Regions from separate parts of the Streptomyces sp. NPDC048436 genome, predicted to be linked through region 1. Evidence: riboswitches for the same ligand, from Rfam matches in the RefSeq annotation. Region 1 holds a riboswitch; each other region holds the start of a gene.
The links. Region 1 has a riboswitch for cobalamin ahead of ACGFX9_RS02390 (ABC transporter substrate-binding protein). Riboswitches for the same ligand answer to the same signal wherever they lie in the genome.
Positions count from the first base shown of each region.

Region 2: it holds a riboswitch for cobalamin, as region 1 does, so the genes downstream of both, metE (5-methyltetrahydropteroyltriglutamate--homocysteine S-methyltransferase) here and ACGFX9_RS02390 (ABC transporter substrate-binding protein) in region 1, are expected to answer to the same signal.
Region 3: it holds a riboswitch for cobalamin, as region 1 does, so the genes downstream of both, ACGFX9_RS00335 (cobalamin biosynthesis protein) here and ACGFX9_RS02390 (ABC transporter substrate-binding protein) in region 1, are expected to answer to the same signal.
Region 4: it holds a riboswitch for cobalamin, as region 1 does, so the genes downstream of both, ACGFX9_RS05670 (CbtB-domain containing protein) here and ACGFX9_RS02390 (ABC transporter substrate-binding protein) in region 1, are expected to answer to the same signal.

Region 1 covers NZ_JBICXP010000001.1:508,973-511,163, forward strand. The annotation lists gene ACGFX9_RS02390 (ABC transporter substrate-binding protein) at 1-979, opposite strand, end outside; cobalamin riboswitch at 1,072-1,259, opposite strand; gene ACGFX9_RS02395 (VOC family protein) at 1,301-1,765, opposite strand; gene ACGFX9_RS02400 (helix-turn-helix domain-containing protein) at 1,771-2,191, opposite strand, start outside.
Region 2 covers NZ_JBICXP010000002.1:761,313-763,503, forward strand. The annotation lists gene metE (5-methyltetrahydropteroyltriglutamate--homocysteine S-methyltransferase) at 1-1,021, opposite strand, end outside; cobalamin riboswitch at 1,159-1,405, opposite strand; gene ACGFX9_RS09890 (MFS transporter) at 1,512-2,191, shown strand, end outside.
Region 3 covers NZ_JBICXP010000001.1:61,003-63,193, reverse strand. The annotation lists gene ACGFX9_RS00335 (cobalamin biosynthesis protein) at 1-708, opposite strand, end outside; cobalamin riboswitch at 817-959, opposite strand; gene ACGFX9_RS00330 (hypothetical protein) at 1,125-1,361, opposite strand; gene ACGFX9_RS00325 (anion permease) at 1,374-2,191, opposite strand, start outside.
Region 4 covers NZ_JBICXP010000001.1:1,252,778-1,254,968, forward strand. The annotation lists gene ACGFX9_RS05665 (ANTAR domain-containing protein) at 1-343, shown strand, start outside; cobalamin riboswitch at 690-811, shown strand; gene ACGFX9_RS05670 (CbtB-domain containing protein) at 844-1,071, shown strand; gene ACGFX9_RS05675 (CbtA family protein) at 1,092-1,919, shown strand; gene ACGFX9_RS05680 (class F sortase) at 1,900-2,191, opposite strand, start outside.

The sequences.
Region 1 (2,191 bases):
CTTGCTCCACACCGTCAACCGTACGGATCGTCGGGTTCATCGCCTGGCCGCTCAGCAGCACGTACCGCTTCTTCTTCACCGCGGTCAGGTTCTTCGTGACCGGGTTGGACTCCAGGAACTCGATCTTCTTCTTCGCGCTCTCGGCCGTCTGCGACTTGCGGGTGAGGTCGCCGATGACCAGGACGTCCGGGTCGCGGTCCGCCACCGTCTCCCAGTTGATCTGGGGCCACTCCTCGCGGGTGTCGTCGAAGACGTTCTTCGCGCCCAGTTCGCGGGTGATGATGCCGGGGGCCCCGCAGCAGCCCGCTATGTAGGGGGCGTCGGAGTTGGCGAACCAGTAGAGGAGCGTCGCGTCGGAGGCGTGGATGTCCTTCGTCGCCTTCGCCACCCGGCCCTTCAGCTCGGACACCAGCCGTTCGCCCCGCTCCCGCACGCCGAACGCCCGTGCCAGGTCGCGCACTTCGCCGTACACCGTGTCCATCGTCAGCGTCTTGACCCGGCTGCCGTCGCCGTCACCGCTGTTGTCCTTGCCCGCGCAGTCGGAGGGCGAGACATAGGCGGGTACGCCGAGTTCGGCGAACTTGGCGCGATCGGCGACGCCGCCCTTGCTGACCGTGGCCAGGAAGGAGGCGGTGACGAAGTCCGGCTCCTGGGCGAGGACCTTCTCGAAGGAGGGGTATCGGTCGGCGAGGCGCTCGACCTTGGCGTTGTCCTTCCTCAGGCTCCCCAGCACCGGGTCGGTCCAGGTGCCGGTGCCCGCCATGCGGTCGGCGAGGCCCAGGGAGAGCAGGATCTCGGTGGAGCCCTGGTCCAGGGAGACGGCCCGCTTGGGCGGCGCCTTGATCTCCGCCTTCTTGCCGCAGGAAGTGAGGGTCAGCGGATAGCCGTCCACCTTCTTGCTTGCCGTGGAGGTGGCCGACGAGCCGCCGCCGCAGGAGGTCAGGGTGAGGGCCGCAGCCGCGGCGAGGAGAACGGACATGCGTGCACGACGGGCTGTGGAGGACACACGATCCCTTGAGTCTCACGGCTCATACGCGGAGCCTGGCCTGCTTCGTCACCTCCGCCGCTCGGTGCGCGGGCGAAGGTGCCAGCAGGTCTTCGGACTCGGGGATCGACCGGGCGGGACGCCTTCCCAGGCGTCCGTGGACGCCCAGTGGCCGTGGCCCCGCCCGTTCTCCCTCACCGCTGCGCGTCAGTTCCGGATTCGCACCGGATTCCCTGGCCCAGGTGTGGGTTTGACTGGCTTGCGCAAGTTATCACGCGACCCTCGAACACCCTGCCGGGCGGCCTACGCCTACTGCTACGCCCCCCGCTCCGGACGCGGCGCACCGCGATACGTGCCGAACGACCACTTGTTGCCCTCGGGGTCGGCGATCCCGAACTCCCGGCTGCCGTACGGCTGGTCCTCGATCTCGCGGATGATCTTGACCCCGGCGGTGGTGAGCCGCTGGTAGAGGTCGTCCACGTGGTCGGTGACGACGTACGCCCCGAAGGTGCCCGGCTTCAGGCACCACTCCTGGGACTTCTCGTCGTACGAGCCGAGCATGATGGCACCACCCTCGGGCCAGTCCAGCTCCGCGTGGGCCACGCGGTCGCCGTCCTCGTAGACGGCGGTGCGCAGGAAGCCGACCGTGCCGACGAGGAAGTCGATCAGGGCGTGGGCGTCGTTGGCCTGGAGGGACGGCCAGACGTCGGGAGCGCGGTTCGTGCCGGACGGCTGAGGCTGCTGGTTCTCGGTCGCGTTCATGTTCTCGGTTGTGTTCATGGCTCCTACTCTTCGCCCCCGCCATGGCTCCCGGCTTGGATATTCCGGCACTCTTCGGCCATCCAGCCGCTGGGGCTGACCCCCGTGTACTGCCGGAAGTCCCGCACCAGGTGGGAGTGGTCGCAGTAGCCGCAGTCGGCGGCGATCCGGGCCAGGTCGGGGGCGGCGCCCGCTGCGACAGGTCGTACGACGGCGTTCCGCGCGCGCTGGAAGCGCATCAGACGGCCGGCCTGCTTGGGGCTCAGGCCCGTCTCGGCGCGGAAGAGCGTGGTCAGGCGGCGCTCGCTGAGCGCCACGTGCCGGGAGAGCCCGCGCAGGGTTCCCACGCCCCGGTGCCGGGCCAGCCAGGCCCAGGCCTCGGCGACCTCGGGGCGCACCGCCCCGCTGGAGTCGGCCGCGCGCTGCCTCAAGTAGGCGGACAGGGAG
Region 2 (2,191 bases), on a different contig from region 1:
GCGCCACGTCCACGCGGTCGGCGAGGCCGAGCAGGGTGGCGAGCGTCGACAGGGACCGCTCCAGGTCGTTGATCCATACGTTGCGTCCGTCGACGACACCCGCGACGAGGCGCTTGCCGGGCAGTCCGCCCGCCGCGGCCAGCGCGTCGAGGTGGGCGGCGGCCGGGCCCGTGAAGTCCAGGGCCAGGCCCTCCACGGGTGCTTGGGCGAGGACGGGCAGGGCCGCGCCGAGCCGGTCGAAGTAGGAGGCGACGAGCAGCTTGGGCCGGTCGGTGAGTGCGCCGAGGTCGCGGTAGGCGCGGCCGGTGGCGCTCAGCACGGACGCGGGCTGGTCCTGCACCAGGGCGGGTTCGTCGAGCTGGACCCAGTCGGCGCCCGCCGCGCGCAGATCGGCGAGGACCTCGGCGTACACCGGAAGCAGCCGGTCGAGCAGCGTCAGCGGTTCGAAGCCGGGGTCGACGCCCGCGGCGGGCTTGGCCAGGAGCAGGAACGTGACGGGGCCGACGAGGACGGGCCGGGCCGTCAGACCCAGGGCGCGCGCCTCGGTGAACTCCCGCACCTGCTTGCCCGAGTCGGCGCGGAACACGGTGTCCGGGCCCAACTCGGGGACCAGATAGTGGTAGTTGGTGTCGAACCACTTCGTCATTTCGAGCGGCGCCGCCTCCTGCGTGCCGCGCGCCATGGCGAAGTACCCGTCGAGCGGGTCGGTTTCGACGGCTTCGCGGTGCCGGTCGGGGATCGCACCGAGCATCACGGACGCGTCTAGGACGTGGTCGTAGAGCGAGAAGTCACCGGTGGGCACTTCGCCGATCCCGGCGTCGGCGAGCAGACGCCAGGTGTCGCGGCGCAGGCGGGCCGCGGTCTCGTGCAGGGCGCCGGCGGTGGTGCGGCCGGACCAGTAGCCCTCGATGGCCTTCTTCAACTGCCGGTCGGGGCCCTGCCGGGGGTAGCCGTGGACCGTGGCGAGAGGCCGTGCGGTGGTTGTGGCGACGGGCCGTGCGGTGGGCGTGGGGTCAGTCACGTCAACTCTCCTTCGCGAGTCGAGCGGTCGGACTCGATGCCGCACGAGGACGCGAAGGGACAGCACAGACACGGATGCCGAGCACCCTGCCTGGTCCGCCGACCCGCCCTCGAGGTCACCGAGTTACCGCGCGCCGTGGTGGCGTGCGGGCAGGTGGCAGGTCTTCGGACTCGTGGGCGGGCCAGGCCGCGTACGCCTCATGTGAAGGCGTGCGCGTCAGGCATCTACTGGCCGTCGCTTCCCGGACCCGGGGACCGGATCCAGTGCGGGTGACGGCGTTCGTTCCCACTCACCGCTGCGGGGCAGTCCCGGATTCCCACCGGGTTCCCTCTTGCGACGCATCCCGCCTGGCGGACGGGGCGAACCAGCTGCGGGGTCAGCCTAGCCGTAGCGGGTACGGGGCCCCACCGGGCCCCGGTCGCGGGCTCGGGGAGGCGCGCCTACGGTGTGACGGGGGCCTTGTGCGACCGGGGGTGTCTGGAGGCCACCGATGGACCGCTCACCCGCGCCGGAGCCCTTCGAAGCCGTGCAGGCCACCGGCCCCACGGCCTCCGCCGCCCCACCACAGAGCGGCGGGCGGCACGAGCACCGCTGGCTGATCCTCGGCGTCGTCGGGATCGCCCAGCTCATGGTGGTCCTCGACGCGACGATCGTGAACATCGCGCTGCCATCGGCCCAGCAGGACCTCGGGTTCAGCGACGGCAACCGCCAGTGGATCGTCACGGCGTACGCACTCGCCTTCGGCAGCCTGCTGCTCCTCGGCGGCCGGATCGCCGACCTGGTGGGCCGCAAGGTCGTCTTCCTCGCCGGACTCGGCGGATTCGCGCTGGCCTCGGCGCTCGGCGGTGCGGCGACGAGCTTCACCATGCTGGTGCTGGCCCGCGCGCTGCAGGGCGTGTTCGGGGCGCTCCTGGCGCCCGCCGCGCTGTCCCTGCTCACCACGACGTTCACGGACCCCAAAGAACGCGCCAAGGCGTTCGGCATCTACGGCGCCATCGCGGGCGCGGGCGGCGCGGTCGGCCTGCTCCTGGGCGGCGTACTGACCGAGTACCTGGACTGGCGCTGGTGCCTGTACGTGAACCTGATCTTCGCGGTCCTCGCCATGCTGGGCGGCGCCCGGCTGCTGCACGGCGGCAGGCCTGCGGACCGGCCGAAGCTGGACGTCCCCGG
Region 3 (2,191 bases), 450 kb from region 1:
CGGATGCTTCGCCGCGTCACCCCGCCAGGCGCGCAGGGCGCCGCGCGGCGAGTCACCGGCGGCAGCCGCGAGTACGGCGGTGAGCCGGGCCCCCGGCCATCCCATGACGTCGTCGAGCCGCGCGGAAGCCCACCCGTAGCGCCGGTACTTCACGGACTTGTGCCCGACCATCGCGTCCAGCGTGTTGACGGCCCGGAACCCCGCGAGACCGGGAACTCCCCCCAGAGCCCCCCACACCAGGGCGCCGACCACGGCATCGGAGGTGTTCTCGGCGACGGACTCGACCACGGCCCGCGCGATGCCATCGGCGTCAAGGGCCTGCGGATCGCGCCCGCACAGATGCGGCAGCCGCTCCCGCGCCACCTCGACGTCCCCGGCGGCGAGCGCACCGCCGATGGCCCGCGCCTCACGCCCCAGCGAGGTCCCGCCGACCACGGCCCAGGTCGCGGCGGCGGTCAGCGCGAGCGATGCGGCGCGCGAGTCACGTACAAGAGAAGAGGCCAGGACGGCGGCGCCCGCAGCGCCCCCGGCGCACACCACGGTGTGCAGGGCGCCCCACCCGCGGTGGTCCCGCCACAGCACACGTTCGACGGCACTCGCGGCGCGGCCGAACGCGGCGACCGGATGCCCGCGGCGAGGATCGCCCAGGAAGAGATCACCGAGGAGGCCGGCGGCGGCGCCGTACGCGAAGTCGCGATCGGCACACATGGGTTCAGCCGGTCGCTGTGCCGTGAGGAGAGCTCACGCTCGGGAACTGGTCCGGCAACGGGCGGCCGCGCATGGCGATATGTCCTCACTCAGGGTGTCCGCGCCCTGGTTCGACGTGATCGGCGGCGAGAGTTCCTGGCTTCCGAGGAGTCAGCTCCTCGATGACAGTGGCGGGACCGCGCCGGATTCGCACCGGCTTCCTCTCTTGCTGCCGTATTGGCTCCGGCAGTCCACCACGGCCCGCGAAGGCCCGTCAACTCGCCGTTGACCTGCGACGGGAGAGTGTGCTGAGGCCCACAGCCGGGCTCATCGCCGGGCCCCTCGTCGCGCCTGACACAGGGCCCGCACGCGAAAGCGGGGTGCGGGCCGCCGAAGCGTCCCGCACCCCACCCGAAACGTGGACCCGAAAGCTGTCGTCAGGCGACGATCAGATAGATCCCGTACGCCACGGCCGCCGCGCAGAGCGCGAAGCACGCGTACGCACCCGTGCGCGCCGCCGCCGGGGCGCTGCCCGCGGAAGCGGTGGCGGCGGACGTCGCCGCGTCGCGCTTGGAGAGGGCGACGATGCCGAGGGTGAACAGGCCCACCAGGGCCACCGTCACGCCGAGGCTGACTCCGAAGACGGAGCTGAGAGCTGCCCAGTCGATGTTCATGGTGATCTGTCCTTACACCGTGGCGCGGGCGGAATCCGCCACAGAGCCGGTCGGGGCCGGGATGGTGGCCTTGACGAGGTCGACGTCGCTCGACGGCACCGGGCCGGTGGGCGGCGGCGTGACGGCGGCGATCGCGGTGGTCACGACACCGGCGGGCTCGGCCTCAAGGGCGTCGTCCTCGTCGTCCGTGACGTTCGTGTGGTCGACGGAGTTGCGGCGGGACAGCGACCAGATGACGGCCGAGCCGCCCACCAGGAGCGCGGCCGTCGCCGCGACGCCCCAGGGGCCCTGCTTGGTGAGGAACTCCGCGCCCGCGCCGACCAGACCGGCGGCCGGCAGGGTGAGGCCCCACGCGACGAACATGCGGGTCGCGGTGGACCAGCGGACCACACCGCCCTTGCGGCCGAGGCCCGCGCCCATCACGGCGCCCGAGCAGACCTGGGTGGTGGAGAGCGAGAAGCCGATGTGCGAGGAGGCGAGGATCGCGGTCGCGGCGCTGGTCTGGGCGGCGAAGCCCTGCTGCGGCGCGAGGTCCGTGAGGCCCTTGCCCATGGTGCGGATGATGCGCCAGCCACCGAGGTAGGTGCCGAGCGCGATGGCGATGCCGGCCGAGACGATGACCCACATCGGGGGGTTGGCGCCGGGGTTCAGGACGCCGCCGGTGATCAGGGCGAGCGTGATGATGCCCATGGTCTTCTGCGCGTCGTTCGTGCCGTGCGCCAGCGAGACGAGGCCCGCGGAGGCGATCTGACCGGTGCGGTAGCCCTTGGCGGTCGCCCTGCCGTCGGTGTTGCGGCCGATGCGGTACGTCAGGCGCGTGGCCAGCGTCG
Region 4 (2,191 bases), 740 kb from region 1:
CTTCGTACCCGAGGCGGCCCTGAACAGCCTGCCGGAGGGAGACTTGCGGATGGCGCAGACGATCGCCGACGCCACCGCGGTGGGGCTGCACAACCACCGCACCCTCAGGGAGTCCCGGACCCTGGCCACGCAGCTCCAGGGAGCTCTGACCAGCCGTATCCGCATCGAACAGGCCAAGGGCATGCTCGCCGAACGCTGGCACACCGACCTGGACGAGGCGTTCGACGTCCTACGGCGGTACGCGCGCAAGGAACGGCTGGTCATGGAGCTGGTCGCCACCGAAGTGGTCGAGGGCTCACTCGACGACGCGGCGCTGCGCGGCAGTTGGTCCGGGCCTGAGTAGCGGCCTCGCCGAGGACCGGCGCCACCTGCGGTGATCACGCAGAGGGAGCAGGTCACGACTTGGCGTCAATCGCCCTCTAGGCTCAGGCGCTCATCCGTTCTACAGTCGTCTCAACGGCCCAAGCCCCCGGCCTGATCGTCCATTTCGTATGCCGGAATGGCCCTGTGAACCTCCCGCGCCGGCGCCGGGTTACTCCCGCAGCCCGTGCGCGCGCGGTCGAGGACCAGCCCGGTCGACGGCTCCGGGGGGAGCGGGCCGCCGACCGGGCCGGGTTGCCCGCACCCCTGAGTGACACACGCCCTGTTGACAGTGTCCATCGCCAACTGGGACTCTCCGGGACGACAAGTCCATACATCGAGGCGACGGTTGACAGGAACCCGGTGCGATTCCGGGGCGGTCCCGCCACTGTGACCGCGTGCCGCAAGGCGCGCGGAAGTCAGGAACTGAGCTGTCGTCCTCCTGCGATGGGGCGTGGAAACCCCAGAAGGAGGCCCATCGGTATGTCAGTCCTCTCCGGGCACACCGCAGCACACACCGACAGCGTGGCGGCCCAGGCCGCCGCGACCCAGACCCGCGACTGGCTCATCGCGTCGGCCGCGGCCATTCTCGCGTTGATCGCGCTCTACGCGGTCTTCATCGACAACGGTTCGCTCATCTCGGCGACCGGCAGCTATCTGCACGAGTTCGCTCACGACGGCAGGCACCTCTTCGGTGCCCCGTGCCACTGACCGGGGACGGACCGAGCACCATGCCTTCCCCCTCGTCCTCACCTGTACTGCCCCTGCTCGGCCGGGGACTCGCGGCGGGAGGAGCGGCGGGCCTCGCGGCCGGTCTCTTCTCCCTGCTGCTCGCCGAGCCGCTGATGGACCGGGCGATCCGCGTCGAGGAGAAGCGTTCGGCCGCCGAGGAGCACGCGCACGGCGCCGCTCAGTCCGTGCAGCACCACGAGGAGCTCTTCACGCGCTCGACCCAGCACGCGGGCCTGGTCGTCGCCGCGGTCGTCGCGGGTCTGGCCCTCGGCATCCTCTTCGCCGTGGCGTACGCCCTGGTGCACCGCCGCGACCCGCGCTCGGCTCCGTGGCCGCGCGCCCTGACCTTCGCGGGAGCGGCCTTCCTCGCCGTCTCTCTGCTGCCCGGTCTGCGCTACCCGGCGAACCCGCCGGGCGTCGGCGACTCGGGCACGGTCGGCGACCGCCAGGCGATGTGGCTGGCGTCCGTCGCGATCGGCGTCCTCGGCATGTTCCTGGTCTGGCAGGTGTACGTACGCCTGGCACCCAGACCTCTGCCGGTGCGGCAGATCGCGGCGGCCCTCACGACGGTCGCCGTCCTCGCCGTGCTCTTCCTGCTGCCGGACAACCCGGACCCGGTGCCCGTCGACGCGACGCTCCTGTGGGACTTCCGCGTCCTGTCGGTCGCCTCGCAGGTCCTGCTCTGGGCCGTGTTCGCCGCGGTCTTCGGGGGCCTTGGCCTGCGGGCCGTCCGGGAAGGGGCCGCCGCCGGGGGCAGGGCCGTGGGCGCGAGCGCGGCGGGAGTGCCCTCGCGCCTCGGCGCCGCCCCTACGGCTCCACCCCAGTGAGGTAGGCGGACACCACCACGTTCGCCGAGTACGTCCGGGTCTCCCGGTCGAAGGTGCCGCCACAGGTGATCAGGCGGAGTTCGGCGCGGCCCTCCTCGTGGGGGCCGTACGCCTTCTGGGCGTCGAAGCGGTCGCGGCTGAGCACCTGGACGTCGTCCACGGTGAACACCGCGACCGAGCCGTCGTCCCGGGTGACGCGGACCTTCTCGCCGGGGCGCACCGCGCTGAGGTCGTAGAAGACCGCGGGGCGCGTCTCGGTGTCGACGTGGCCC